3 regions of the Lysinibacillus sp. BS3 genome follow, and region 2 is predicted to be linked to each of the others. Evidence: a T-box and tRNA genes for the amino acid it is inferred to sense, from the RefSeq annotation. Region 2 holds a T-box; the other regions hold tRNA genes.

Region 1 (3,237 bases), 2.3 Mb from region 2:
GAATTTGCTGATCTAACATAGTAAGCCCTCTCTCATCAAAAGTATCGAAAGTAAACAATTCTTTTACACTAATAGCATGGTTTTTGATAAAAATAATTTGGTGTATGATAAATATTTACATAGGGTTTATGGAATATATGAGTTGTGGCAGGGGAAAGTGGTGGGATTAACCATGTCCAGTTGCCTGTAACTTCTCTTCCTGTTGATTTTTCTGCCTCCTCAAACAATTTAAACTGCTGAGCTGCTGTATGATGATCAACAATGCTCACACCATCTTCTTTAAATGAGTGAAGAACAGCAATATTAAGTTCTACTAAAGCACGATCACGCCAAAGAGACGCATGTTTGGTTGTATCAAGATTAAAAATCTCTGCAATTGCAGGTAACATATTATAACGATCATGATCTGCTAAATTTCGTGCACCAATCTCTGTTCCCATATACCAGCCGTTAAATGGAGCTGCTTGAAAATCAATTCCAGCCATTTGAAAACGCATACTCGAAATAATAGGTACGGCATACCACTTCATTCCTAATTTCTCCACATCGATTGACTCTGGATGACGGATTGAGACCTCTACTATATTTTCTTCAGGAATTACAAACATTTGAGGAGCACGATTATCCACCTGTATAACGAGTGGTAATACATCAAAATCAGTTCCTTTACCTCTCCATCCTAACGACTCACACACTTTTGTAAATTTAATGGACTGTGAATCTCCAATAATGCCTGCATCTGTTTCATAGCCTGCATAACGAATTAGTTGATGATTCCAAATCCGTACTCTATCTGAAGCAAACACTGTTATAGTTGGACGAATTTTCCCATGATTTGTCGCATAATCAATATGTTCTAGTAATTTTTGAAAAATAGCCTTTTCATCTAAAACATCACGTGCATCTACCACATGCAGTGACTGCCAAAATAGACGTCCAATACACTTATTGCTATTTCGCCATGCCACACGTGCGCCAAAAACTAGCTCCTCTGTTGTTGGGTGATATTCACCTGCATCCTTAACTGCCTGTAATCTATTCTTTAACCAAAGTTCTGATTCATTTTGTTCTGTCTGATATAGACTTAAAAATTGCTGTATCTCCTGTATATTCATATCGATTCCTCCACTTATCCTCATATTAGAGGAACAAAACAACAAGCACCATGAAAATAGTAATTGAAAAAACATACATATTTTATATATGAAATAGTTTGTTCATATTTACTCTATAGACTCTCTTTCGTAAGAGAATGTAAGGGAGAAAGATTTTAATTATTATAAAAAGGCTACAGTAGTCATGTAGCCTTTTTCAGGGGGTTGTAGAACAAAGAAATCAATAGAATATTTGTAAATGGTGAAAAAGCTATTCGTTCTGGGCTACTTACTTGCTGCTATTGCTTCGCTTTCGCATAGAGCAGAACCAGTTTCACAAATTCTCTGGCCAGGATTTCGCCTGTATCGCTATACTAGAGAAGTCGTCAAGCAGCCTTCACAAAAGTATTGACCATGGAAGTGTACGTGGTAGGTGAAACGGCTTATAGGATGCCCATAGAAAGATGCTAGGGGAATTAAATTCAGTCCCTCACCTTGCCAATAGGTCTTTTTTTGCTATTGCATTATCTTTTATCGTTTAAAGAACAGGAGAATAGAAAAAAGCATGTAACACACATCTGTGCTACATGCTTGATGACCCGTACGGGATTCGAACCCGTGTTACCGCCGTGAAAGGGCGGTGTCTTAACCACTTGACCAACGGGCCGTGGCTCCGAAGGCAGGACTCGAACCTGCGACAACCTGATTAACAGTCAGGTGCTACTACCAACTGAGCTACTTCGGAATAATATGGGCCTAAATGGACTCGAACCATCGACCTCACGCTTATCAGGCGTGCGCTCTAACCAGCTGAGCTATAGGCCCATTTTGGAGCGGGTGATGAGAATCGAACTCACGACATCAGCTTGGAAGGCTGAGGTTTTACCATTAAACTACACCCGCAATAATGGTGGGTCAGGACGGAATCGAACCGCCGACACTTAGAGCTTCAATCTAATGCTCTACCAACTGAGCTACTGACCCGAAAAATGGAGGAGGTAGAGGGATTCGAACCCCCGCGCGGTGTTACCCGCCTGTCGGTTTTCAAGACCGATCCCTTCAGCCAGACTTGGGTATACCTCCAAAAATATTACAATGGTGGAGCCTAGCGGGATCGAACCGCTGACCTCCTGCGTGCAAGGCAGGCGCTCTCCCAGCTGAGCTAAGGCCCCATTTATCATGAAAGATGGTCGGAATGACAGGATTCGAACCTACGACCCCTTGGTCCCAAACCAAGTGCTCTACCAAGCTGAGCTACATTCCGTAAACATGATTTTATTGGCGCGCCCGACAGGAGTCGAACCCATAACCTTCTGATCCGTAGTCAGACGCTCTATCCAATTGAGCTACGGGCGCATGTTAATTAAAAAATGATGAGCCATGAAGGACTCGAACCTTCGACCCTCTGATTAAAAGTCAGATGCTCTACCAACTGAGCTAATGGCTCGTGAAATTAAAAATGGCTGGGGTACTAGGATTCGAACCTAGGCATGACGGAATCAAAATCCGTTGCCTTACCGCTTGGCTATACCCCAATTTTAAAATGGGGCGACTGATGGGAATCGAACCCACGAATGTCGGAACCACAATCCGATGCGTTAACCACTTCGCCACAATCGCCACTATATAGATTATATTAGCTGTATTATGAACGAGTACCTCAATACCTGGCAGGGGCAGTAGGAATCGAACCCACACCAAAGGTTTTGGAGACCTCTATTCTACCGTTGAACTATGCCCCTAAAATGGTGGAGGGGGACGGATTCGAACCGCCGAACCCTAAGGAGCGGATTTACAGTCCGCCGCGTTTAGCCACTTCGCTACCCCTCCAAGGGAATGGTGCCGGCGATAGGAGTCGAACCCACGACCTACTGATTACAAGTCAGTTGCTCTACCAACTGAGCTACACCGGCAATAATAATGGCGGTCCCGACCGGGATCGAACCGGCGATCTCCTGCGTGACAGGCAGGCATGTTAACCGCTACACCACGGGACCAAAATGGTGGAGGATGACGGGCTCGAACCGCCGACCCCCTGCTTGTAAGGCAGGTGCTCTCCCAGCTGAGCTAATCCTCCACAAAAAATAAGCGAAGCGACGTCCTACTCTCACAGGGGGAAGCCCCCAACTACCATCGGCGCTAA
Region 2 (3,237 bases):
GCTGTTAACGATTCCTGAAAGCACCGTCAAAACAAGGCTACGTCGTGGGCGAGAGTTATTGAAGCTACAATTACAGCATGTTGAATGGGAGGTGCTCCTGCATGAGTAAAATGGATGCACGCGTAGTAAGGGATTTATCAGAAAGTAAAAAGCGTGTGATGACAAATGTGGTTCAGCATTTACAGCAACGCCATGAAAAAAAATCTGCAAAACGCTGGCCATATGGTGTTTTGGCTATGATTTTAAGTGTCTGCATAGGGCTGTTTATATATCAGCAATATAATGAACAACAACAGCAAGCTTCTACTATTCCACCCGTATTAGATGAGCGGATTTTAGAGCTATATTTACAACTTGATTCTTTTATGAACGGAAAGAATCGTTTATATAAGGCAAGCTTTGATAACTTTTTATATTTTGAATCGACCTTTGCTTATGCACAATCGAAAAAACTAGTACCTACACAAGAGCAAGTAGATAAGGCACTCGAACAGTTCATGGAAGAGTGGAGCTATGAGGATGATACTCGGCCAACTTATGATAAGCTTCTGCAAATGTTGCAAGTCACAAACGAAGGGTTTATAGAGAACTATGGCAAGCCAATTGCCTATAAAATGGCTACATTTGACTTGTTATGGGAGGCAAGCCAAGCCGATTATAAGGATGTAAGTAATCCCATTCGTACATGGCTTGTCGAGCAAGAAGCCATGAATTATTTAGAACAACATTATCATAAAGACATTGCTTCCTTACGAGAAAAATATAAAATCCCTGAAAAGGACAGCCAAATGAAGCTCATCAGAAGTGGAACCGTCTTAGCGATCAAGGAACATGAATTTTTAGTTGTCTCAGGCGTATTGGCTAGCGAGGTTGGGCAAAAATCTGTCGATGAATTAGTGCAAAAACATAGTAATGGTACATGGTTTCCTCTAGTGGATGTCCCGCAAACACTATCAGTTGGAGATCGAGTAGAAGTTCAATATATACAGTCGATTGGGAACGATGATGCTCAGCCATTCATTGATTATAAGGATATCGTAGAGATGAAAATAATAAAGGAATCTCACTAACAAGAAGCTAGACATTCTCGTGCTATTCAATAGTAAAACATTGCTGAAGAGCTTTTTGATTCAAACCATTCAACAGCCACAATATGCTGATCTCCATCAAAGTATTGCCACTTGTTTCAACGAAATTTTTTAAGATTGTCCACCGTTGACAGACAATTGGTAATTTGCTAAGATGAAGGACAATAAAAGCATACAAATTCGTTGATGAGAAAGAGTAGTGTTTCACTTTGTTCTACAGAGAGCCGACATTTGGTGGAAGTCGGTGTGCAGGTGTTACATGAAAATCCTCTCTGAGAAGATTAGCTGAATGGAGTAAGCTAATCCGGGTGTCTACCGTTAAAAAGAACACGTATGATTGTACGTTGCTGAGTGCTATTGGCCATCGTGTCAATAGAATTAGGGTGGTATTCGCGGTTAACCCCGTCCCTTTTCCTTGGGACGGGGTTTTTTGTATGCCTTTTATACAAATTTGCTTGTATAGGAGGAACTAATATGCAGAAAGAACAAAAGAAAGAAACAACGGTTGAACGAGAAACAAGGATTCGTACATTATGGGCGCAAGAAGGGACCTTTGCAAAATCTGTAAGTAATCGTGCTGAACAGCAGCCCTTTGTATTTTATGAGGGACCCCCAACAGCGAATGGTTTACCACATGTCGGCCATGCATTTGGTAGAACCATAAAAGATGTGGTGGCACGTTATAAAACAATGCAAGGCTATTTAGTTGAACGCAAAGCAGGTTGGGATACACATGGGTTGCCTGTGGAATTAGGGGTAGAAAAGGCATTAGGAATCTCAGGAAAGCAGGAGATTGAGAACTATGGGGTGGAGCAATTTATTCAAGCATGTAAGAAGAGCGTTTTTACCTATGAGCAAAAATGGCGTACTTTTACAGAGCAGCTTGGCTACTGGCTTGACATGGATGATCCTTACCTAACATTAAGTAATGACTATATTGAATCTGTGTGGCATATTTTAAGCCATGTTCACAAGGAAAAACTGTTATACAAAGGACATCGCGTTTCACCTTATTGCCCTAGCTGTCAAACTTCCTTAAGCTCTCATGAGGTGGCACAGGGCTATAAGGATGTTAAGGAATTATCCGTTACTGCAATGTTTAAGCTAGAGGATCGAGACGAATATATCTTAGGCTGGACAACGACGCCTTGGACATTACCAGCCAATGTAGCCTTGGCTATGAATCCTGATCTTCGATATGTCCGTGTAAGGCATGCAAACAGCATCTATATACTAGCTAAATCGTTGGTATCAAAGGTTTTTTCAGAGCCTGTAGAAATATTAAGTGAGCATGACGGACAGGAGTTTGCAGGTGTTTCCTATCTATCGCCATTTTCCTATGTAACCGTCGATAAAGGGCATATCATTGTCATGGCAGATTATGTGACAGAGCATAGTGGAACAGGAATTGTACACATAGCACCTGCTTATGGAGAGGACGATTATAAAACGGTGCAGCAACATGGCTTGTCCTTTGTCAATGTAGTTGATCTTAAAGGCTGTTATACAGAAGCGGTACCTGAGCTTGTTGGACGATTTGTGAAAGATTGTGATGTCGATATCATTAAACTGCTTGCAGCAAAAGAGCTTTTATTTGCTAAAGAAAAATATGAGCATAGCTATCCGCATTGCTGGCGCTGTGATTCACCATTATTGTACTATGCAACAGATAGCTGGTTTATCAAAATGTCGGCATTAAAAGAGCAGCTTTTACAAAATAATCAGCAGGTGACATGGTACCCTAGCCATATTAAGGATGGACGATTTGGCAACTTCCTAGAAAACTTAGTGGATTGGAATATTAGTCGTAATCGTTATTGGGGGACACCACTCAATGTGTGGATCTGTCAGGATTGCAATCATGAGGAGGCACCTAACAGTGTTGCAGCGCTACAACAATTAGCCAAAGGAGCAGTCAATGAACAATTAGAGCTCCATAAGCCATTTATAGATGCTATTGTCTGTACCTGTCCTGTCTGCCAGGGCGACATGAAACGTACGCCTGAAGTTATCGATGTTTGGTTTGACAGTGGCTCGATGCCATTTGCCCAACAGCATTATCCTTTTGAAGACGTAGCGAACTTTCATCATCAGTTTCCAGCAGATGTGGTCATTGAGGGCATCGACCAAACGCGAGGATTTTTCTATA
Region 3 (3,237 bases), 1.1 Mb from region 2:
GGGTCGGCGGTTCGAGCCCGTCATCCTCCACCATATGCCGGTTTAGCTCAGCAGGTAGAGCAACTGACTTGTAATCAGTAGGTCGTGGGTTCGATTCCTATAGCCGGCACCATTTTTTCGAGCCATTAGCTCAGTTGGTAGAGCATCTGACTTTTAATCAGAGGGTCGAAGGTTCGAGTCCTTCATGGCTCACCATTTATAAATAATAATAAGCGGGTGTGGCGGAATTGGCAGACGCACTAGACTTAGGATCTAGCGCCGCAAGGCGTGGGGGTTCGACTCCCTTCACCCGCACCATTATTTTCATTGCCAGATAAAAAAGCTTATGCACATGCGGAAGTAGTTCAGTGGTAGAACACCACCTTGCCAAGGTGGGGGTCGCGAGTTCGAACCTCGTCTTCCGCTCCAAATGTGCCGGGGTGGCGGAACTGGCAGACGCACAGGACTTAAAATCCTGCGGTAGGTGACTACCGTACCGGTTCGATTCCGGTCCTCGGCACCATTTTAAATGCGCCCGTAGCTCAATTGGATAGAGCGTCTGACTACGGATCAGAAGGTTATGGGTTCGACTCCTGTCGGGCGCGCCAAAAGAACAACGGGAAGTAGCTCAGCTTGGTAGAGCACTTGGTTTGGGACCAAGGGGTCGCAGGTTCGAATCCTGTCTTCCCGACCATTTCCAAAAAATTATGGGGCCTTAGCTCAGCTGGGAGAGCGCCTGCCTTGCACGCAGGAGGTCAGCGGTTCGATCCCGCTAGGCTCCACCATAAGTAAATTAACCAGTATAAAGATCCTGGCGGCGTAGCTCAGCTGGCTAGAGCGTACGGTTCATACCCGTAAGGTCGGGGGTTCGATCCCCTCTGCCGCCATCTTAAAGGACCTTTAGCTCAGTTGGTTAGAGCAGACGGCTCATAACCGTCCGGTCGCAGGTTCGAGTCCTGCAAGGTCCACCATTTATATATTGTAACGGAGGTATACCCAAGTCTGGCTGAAGGGATCGGTCTTGAAAACCGACAGGCGGGTAACACCGCGCGGGGGTTCGAATCCCTCTACCTCCTCCAGTTTTAAATTTTTATAAATGGTGCTTTAAAAACTCGAAACAACATAAAATTATCGCGGGGTGGAGCAGTGGTAGCTCGTCGGGCTCATAACCCGAAGGTCGTTGGTTCAAATCCGGCCCCCGCAACCAAAAGGTCCCGTGGTGTAGCGGTTAACATGCCTGCCTGTCACGCAGGAGATCGCCGGTTCGATCCCGGTCGGGACCGCCATTTTTAAAATAAAAGTCATGAGAAGCAAAAAAGTGAGCAAGCTTAGCATGGACGAAATGGGTCAGTAGCTCAGTTGGTAGAGCATTAGATTGAAGCTCTAAGTGTCGGCGGTTCGATTCCGTCCTGACCCACCATTTATGCGGGTGTAGTTTAATGGTAAAACCTCAGCCTTCCAAGCTGATGTCGTGGGTTCGATTCCCATCACCCGCTCCAAGGGCCTATAGCTCAGCTGGTTAGAGCGCACGCCTGATAAGCGTGAGGTCGATGGTTCGAGTCCATTTAGGCCCACCATTATTCCGAAGTAGCTCAGTTGGTAGTAGCACCTGACTGTTAATCAGGTTGTCGCAGGTTCGAGTCCTGCCTTCGGAGCCATTTTTATTTTGGGGAAGTACTCAAGAGGCTGAAGAGGCGCCCCTGCTAAGGGTGTAGGTCGGGTAACCGGCGCGAGGGTTCAAATCCCTCCTTCTCCGCCATGGGCCCGTTGGTCAAGTGGTTAAGACACCGCCCTTTCACGGCGGTAACACGGGTTCGAATCCCGTACGGGTCATACTAAGTGCAGTAGATGAATTTACATCTACTGCACTTTTTAATTTACTTGATATTTAGATTTATAACAAAGCTATAATAAATGAAAGCCTACACAGAAGGATTAAACTGTGTAGGCTTGTTGTTTTTCAAATTAGCGATTAAATTTTTCGCCCTTTTCCATATGGGATGCAAAGAGGTGTACCAAATATTGGATCTGTCGTCATTTGGCAATCAAGGTCAAACACATGATTAACTAAATCAGTGGTCATAATTTCTTCTGGTTTCCCTTGACGATAGACACCACGGTCACGCACTGTAATAATATGATCGGCATAGCGACAAGCAAGATTAATATCATGTAGTACCATAATAATAGTTCGCTTTTGCTGTTGGTTCAATTCGAATAGTAAATCTAAAACGTCTATTTGATGAGTTAAATCTAAGTATGTCGTAGGCTCGTCTAAAAGAATGATATCTGTATCTTGAGCAAGCGTCATAGCTATCCAAGCACGTTGACGTTGTCCTCCTGATAGCTCATCTACTGGTCTATCTTGTAAATGCTCTGTACCTGTAGCTTTTAAAGCGCTTAAAACGATTTCTTCATCCTTTTCAGTCCACTGTTGTCGCCAACTTTGGTAAGGATAGCGACCTTGTTTCACAAGTTGTAGGACAGTTAAGCCTTCTGGTGCAACAGGAGATTGAGGAAGAATAGAGAGGTTTTTAGCCACTTGTTTTGTTGATAATTTAAAAATATCCTCACCGTCTAATAAAACGGAGCCTTTTTTAGGTTTTAATAATCGAGCAATGGAGCGTAAGAGTGTGGATTTACCACAGCCATTCGCTCCGATTAATACAGTAATTTCATTCAAAGGAATAGATAAATTGAGATCTTCGATAATATTGAAATCACCATAACTTAATGTTAGAGATTTGGTTAATAAAGATTCAGTCATGTAGTATAGACTCCTTTATTTTTTAGGGTTTCTAAATAATAAATAGATAAAGTAAGGAGCACCGATAGCAGCAGTAAAGACGCCTGCGGGTACTTCTAATGGGCTAAATGCTGTACGACCTATAATATCTGCAACCATTACAAGCAATGCACCAATTGCTGCGGATGCCGGAATAAGTACACCGAACGATGAACCAACAATGCGTCGTGCAATATGAGGAGCCATTAATCCTACAAACCCAATAGCACCAGCAAATGCTATGGCACTCGCTACTAAACTGGAGCATAATAGAATTAAGTAAAGGCGTGTTTTTTGAACAGGCTGCCCTAGGCTTGATGCTGTATCATCACCTAATTCTTGAACATTTAACTGCCGAGTAATAAAAAAGGTTATAAGTAGAAGTACAAAAATCAATGGAACAACGATTTGTACTTGATCCCAATCCGAACTTTTGACACTACCCGTAATCCATTTATTCGCTTCACTTGCTT

The links. The T-box of region 2 lies ahead of ileS (isoleucine--tRNA ligase). A T-box ahead of a tRNA ligase gene usually reads a tRNA of that ligase, here a tRNA-Ile.
Region 1: it encodes a tRNA-Ile, which carries the amino acid that the T-box ahead of ileS (isoleucine--tRNA ligase) is inferred to sense. The anticodon was not compared.
Region 3: it encodes a tRNA-Ile, which carries the amino acid that the T-box ahead of ileS (isoleucine--tRNA ligase) is inferred to sense. The anticodon was not compared.

Annotation. Positions count from the first base shown of each region.
Region 1 is NZ_CP154860.1:2,472,336-2,475,572, forward strand. It holds gene AAJG31_RS12150 (hypothetical protein) at 1-19, opposite strand, end outside; gene AAJG31_RS12155 (nitric oxide synthase oxygenase) at 69-1,115, opposite strand; tRNA gene AAJG31_RS12160 (tRNA-Glu) at 1,690-1,761, opposite strand; tRNA gene AAJG31_RS12165 (tRNA-Asn) at 1,763-1,839, opposite strand; tRNA gene AAJG31_RS12170 (tRNA-Ile) at 1,846-1,919, opposite strand; tRNA gene AAJG31_RS12175 (tRNA-Gly) at 1,924-1,997, opposite strand; tRNA gene AAJG31_RS12180 (tRNA-Phe) at 2,003-2,078, opposite strand; tRNA gene AAJG31_RS12185 (tRNA-Ser) at 2,085-2,177, opposite strand; tRNA gene AAJG31_RS12190 (tRNA-Ala) at 2,191-2,266, opposite strand; tRNA gene AAJG31_RS12195 (tRNA-Pro) at 2,282-2,358, opposite strand; tRNA gene AAJG31_RS12200 (tRNA-Arg) at 2,374-2,450, opposite strand; tRNA gene AAJG31_RS12205 (tRNA-Lys) at 2,469-2,541, opposite strand; tRNA gene AAJG31_RS12210 (tRNA-Gln) at 2,555-2,629, opposite strand; tRNA gene AAJG31_RS12215 (tRNA-His) at 2,639-2,714, opposite strand; tRNA gene AAJG31_RS12220 (tRNA-Trp) at 2,763-2,836, opposite strand; tRNA gene AAJG31_RS12225 (tRNA-Tyr) at 2,841-2,924, opposite strand; tRNA gene AAJG31_RS12230 (tRNA-Thr) at 2,932-3,007, opposite strand; tRNA gene AAJG31_RS12235 (tRNA-Asp) at 3,016-3,091, opposite strand; tRNA gene AAJG31_RS12240 (tRNA-Val) at 3,096-3,171, opposite strand; rRNA gene rrf (5S ribosomal RNA) at 3,183-3,237, opposite strand, start outside.
Region 2 is NZ_CP154860.1:219,186-222,422, forward strand. It holds gene AAJG31_RS01155 (sigma-70 family RNA polymerase sigma factor) at 1-109, shown strand, start outside; gene AAJG31_RS01160 (DUF3221 domain-containing protein) at 102-1,070, shown strand; T-box leader at 1,263-1,501, shown strand; gene ileS (isoleucine--tRNA ligase) at 1,563-3,237, shown strand, end outside.
Region 3 is NZ_CP154860.1:3,817,900-3,821,136, forward strand. It holds tRNA gene AAJG31_RS18915 (tRNA-Val) at 1-33, shown strand, start outside; tRNA gene AAJG31_RS18920 (tRNA-Thr) at 37-112, shown strand; tRNA gene AAJG31_RS18925 (tRNA-Lys) at 120-195, shown strand; tRNA gene AAJG31_RS18930 (tRNA-Leu) at 213-297, shown strand; tRNA gene AAJG31_RS18935 (tRNA-Gly) at 334-408, shown strand; tRNA gene AAJG31_RS18940 (tRNA-Leu) at 414-502, shown strand; tRNA gene AAJG31_RS18945 (tRNA-Arg) at 511-587, shown strand; tRNA gene AAJG31_RS18950 (tRNA-Pro) at 597-673, shown strand; tRNA gene AAJG31_RS18955 (tRNA-Ala) at 689-764, shown strand; tRNA gene AAJG31_RS18960 (tRNA-Met) at 793-866, shown strand; tRNA gene AAJG31_RS18965 (tRNA-Ile) at 874-950, shown strand; tRNA gene AAJG31_RS18970 (tRNA-Ser) at 966-1,058, shown strand; tRNA gene AAJG31_RS18975 (tRNA-Met) at 1,112-1,186, shown strand; tRNA gene AAJG31_RS18980 (tRNA-Asp) at 1,190-1,265, shown strand; tRNA gene AAJG31_RS18985 (tRNA-Phe) at 1,324-1,399, shown strand; tRNA gene AAJG31_RS18990 (tRNA-Gly) at 1,405-1,478, shown strand; tRNA gene AAJG31_RS18995 (tRNA-Ile) at 1,480-1,556, shown strand; tRNA gene AAJG31_RS19000 (tRNA-Asn) at 1,561-1,637, shown strand; tRNA gene AAJG31_RS19005 (tRNA-Ser) at 1,648-1,738, shown strand; tRNA gene AAJG31_RS19010 (tRNA-Glu) at 1,741-1,812, shown strand; gene AAJG31_RS19015 (ABC transporter ATP-binding protein) at 1,952-2,746, opposite strand; gene AAJG31_RS19020 (iron ABC transporter permease) at 2,762-3,237, opposite strand, start outside.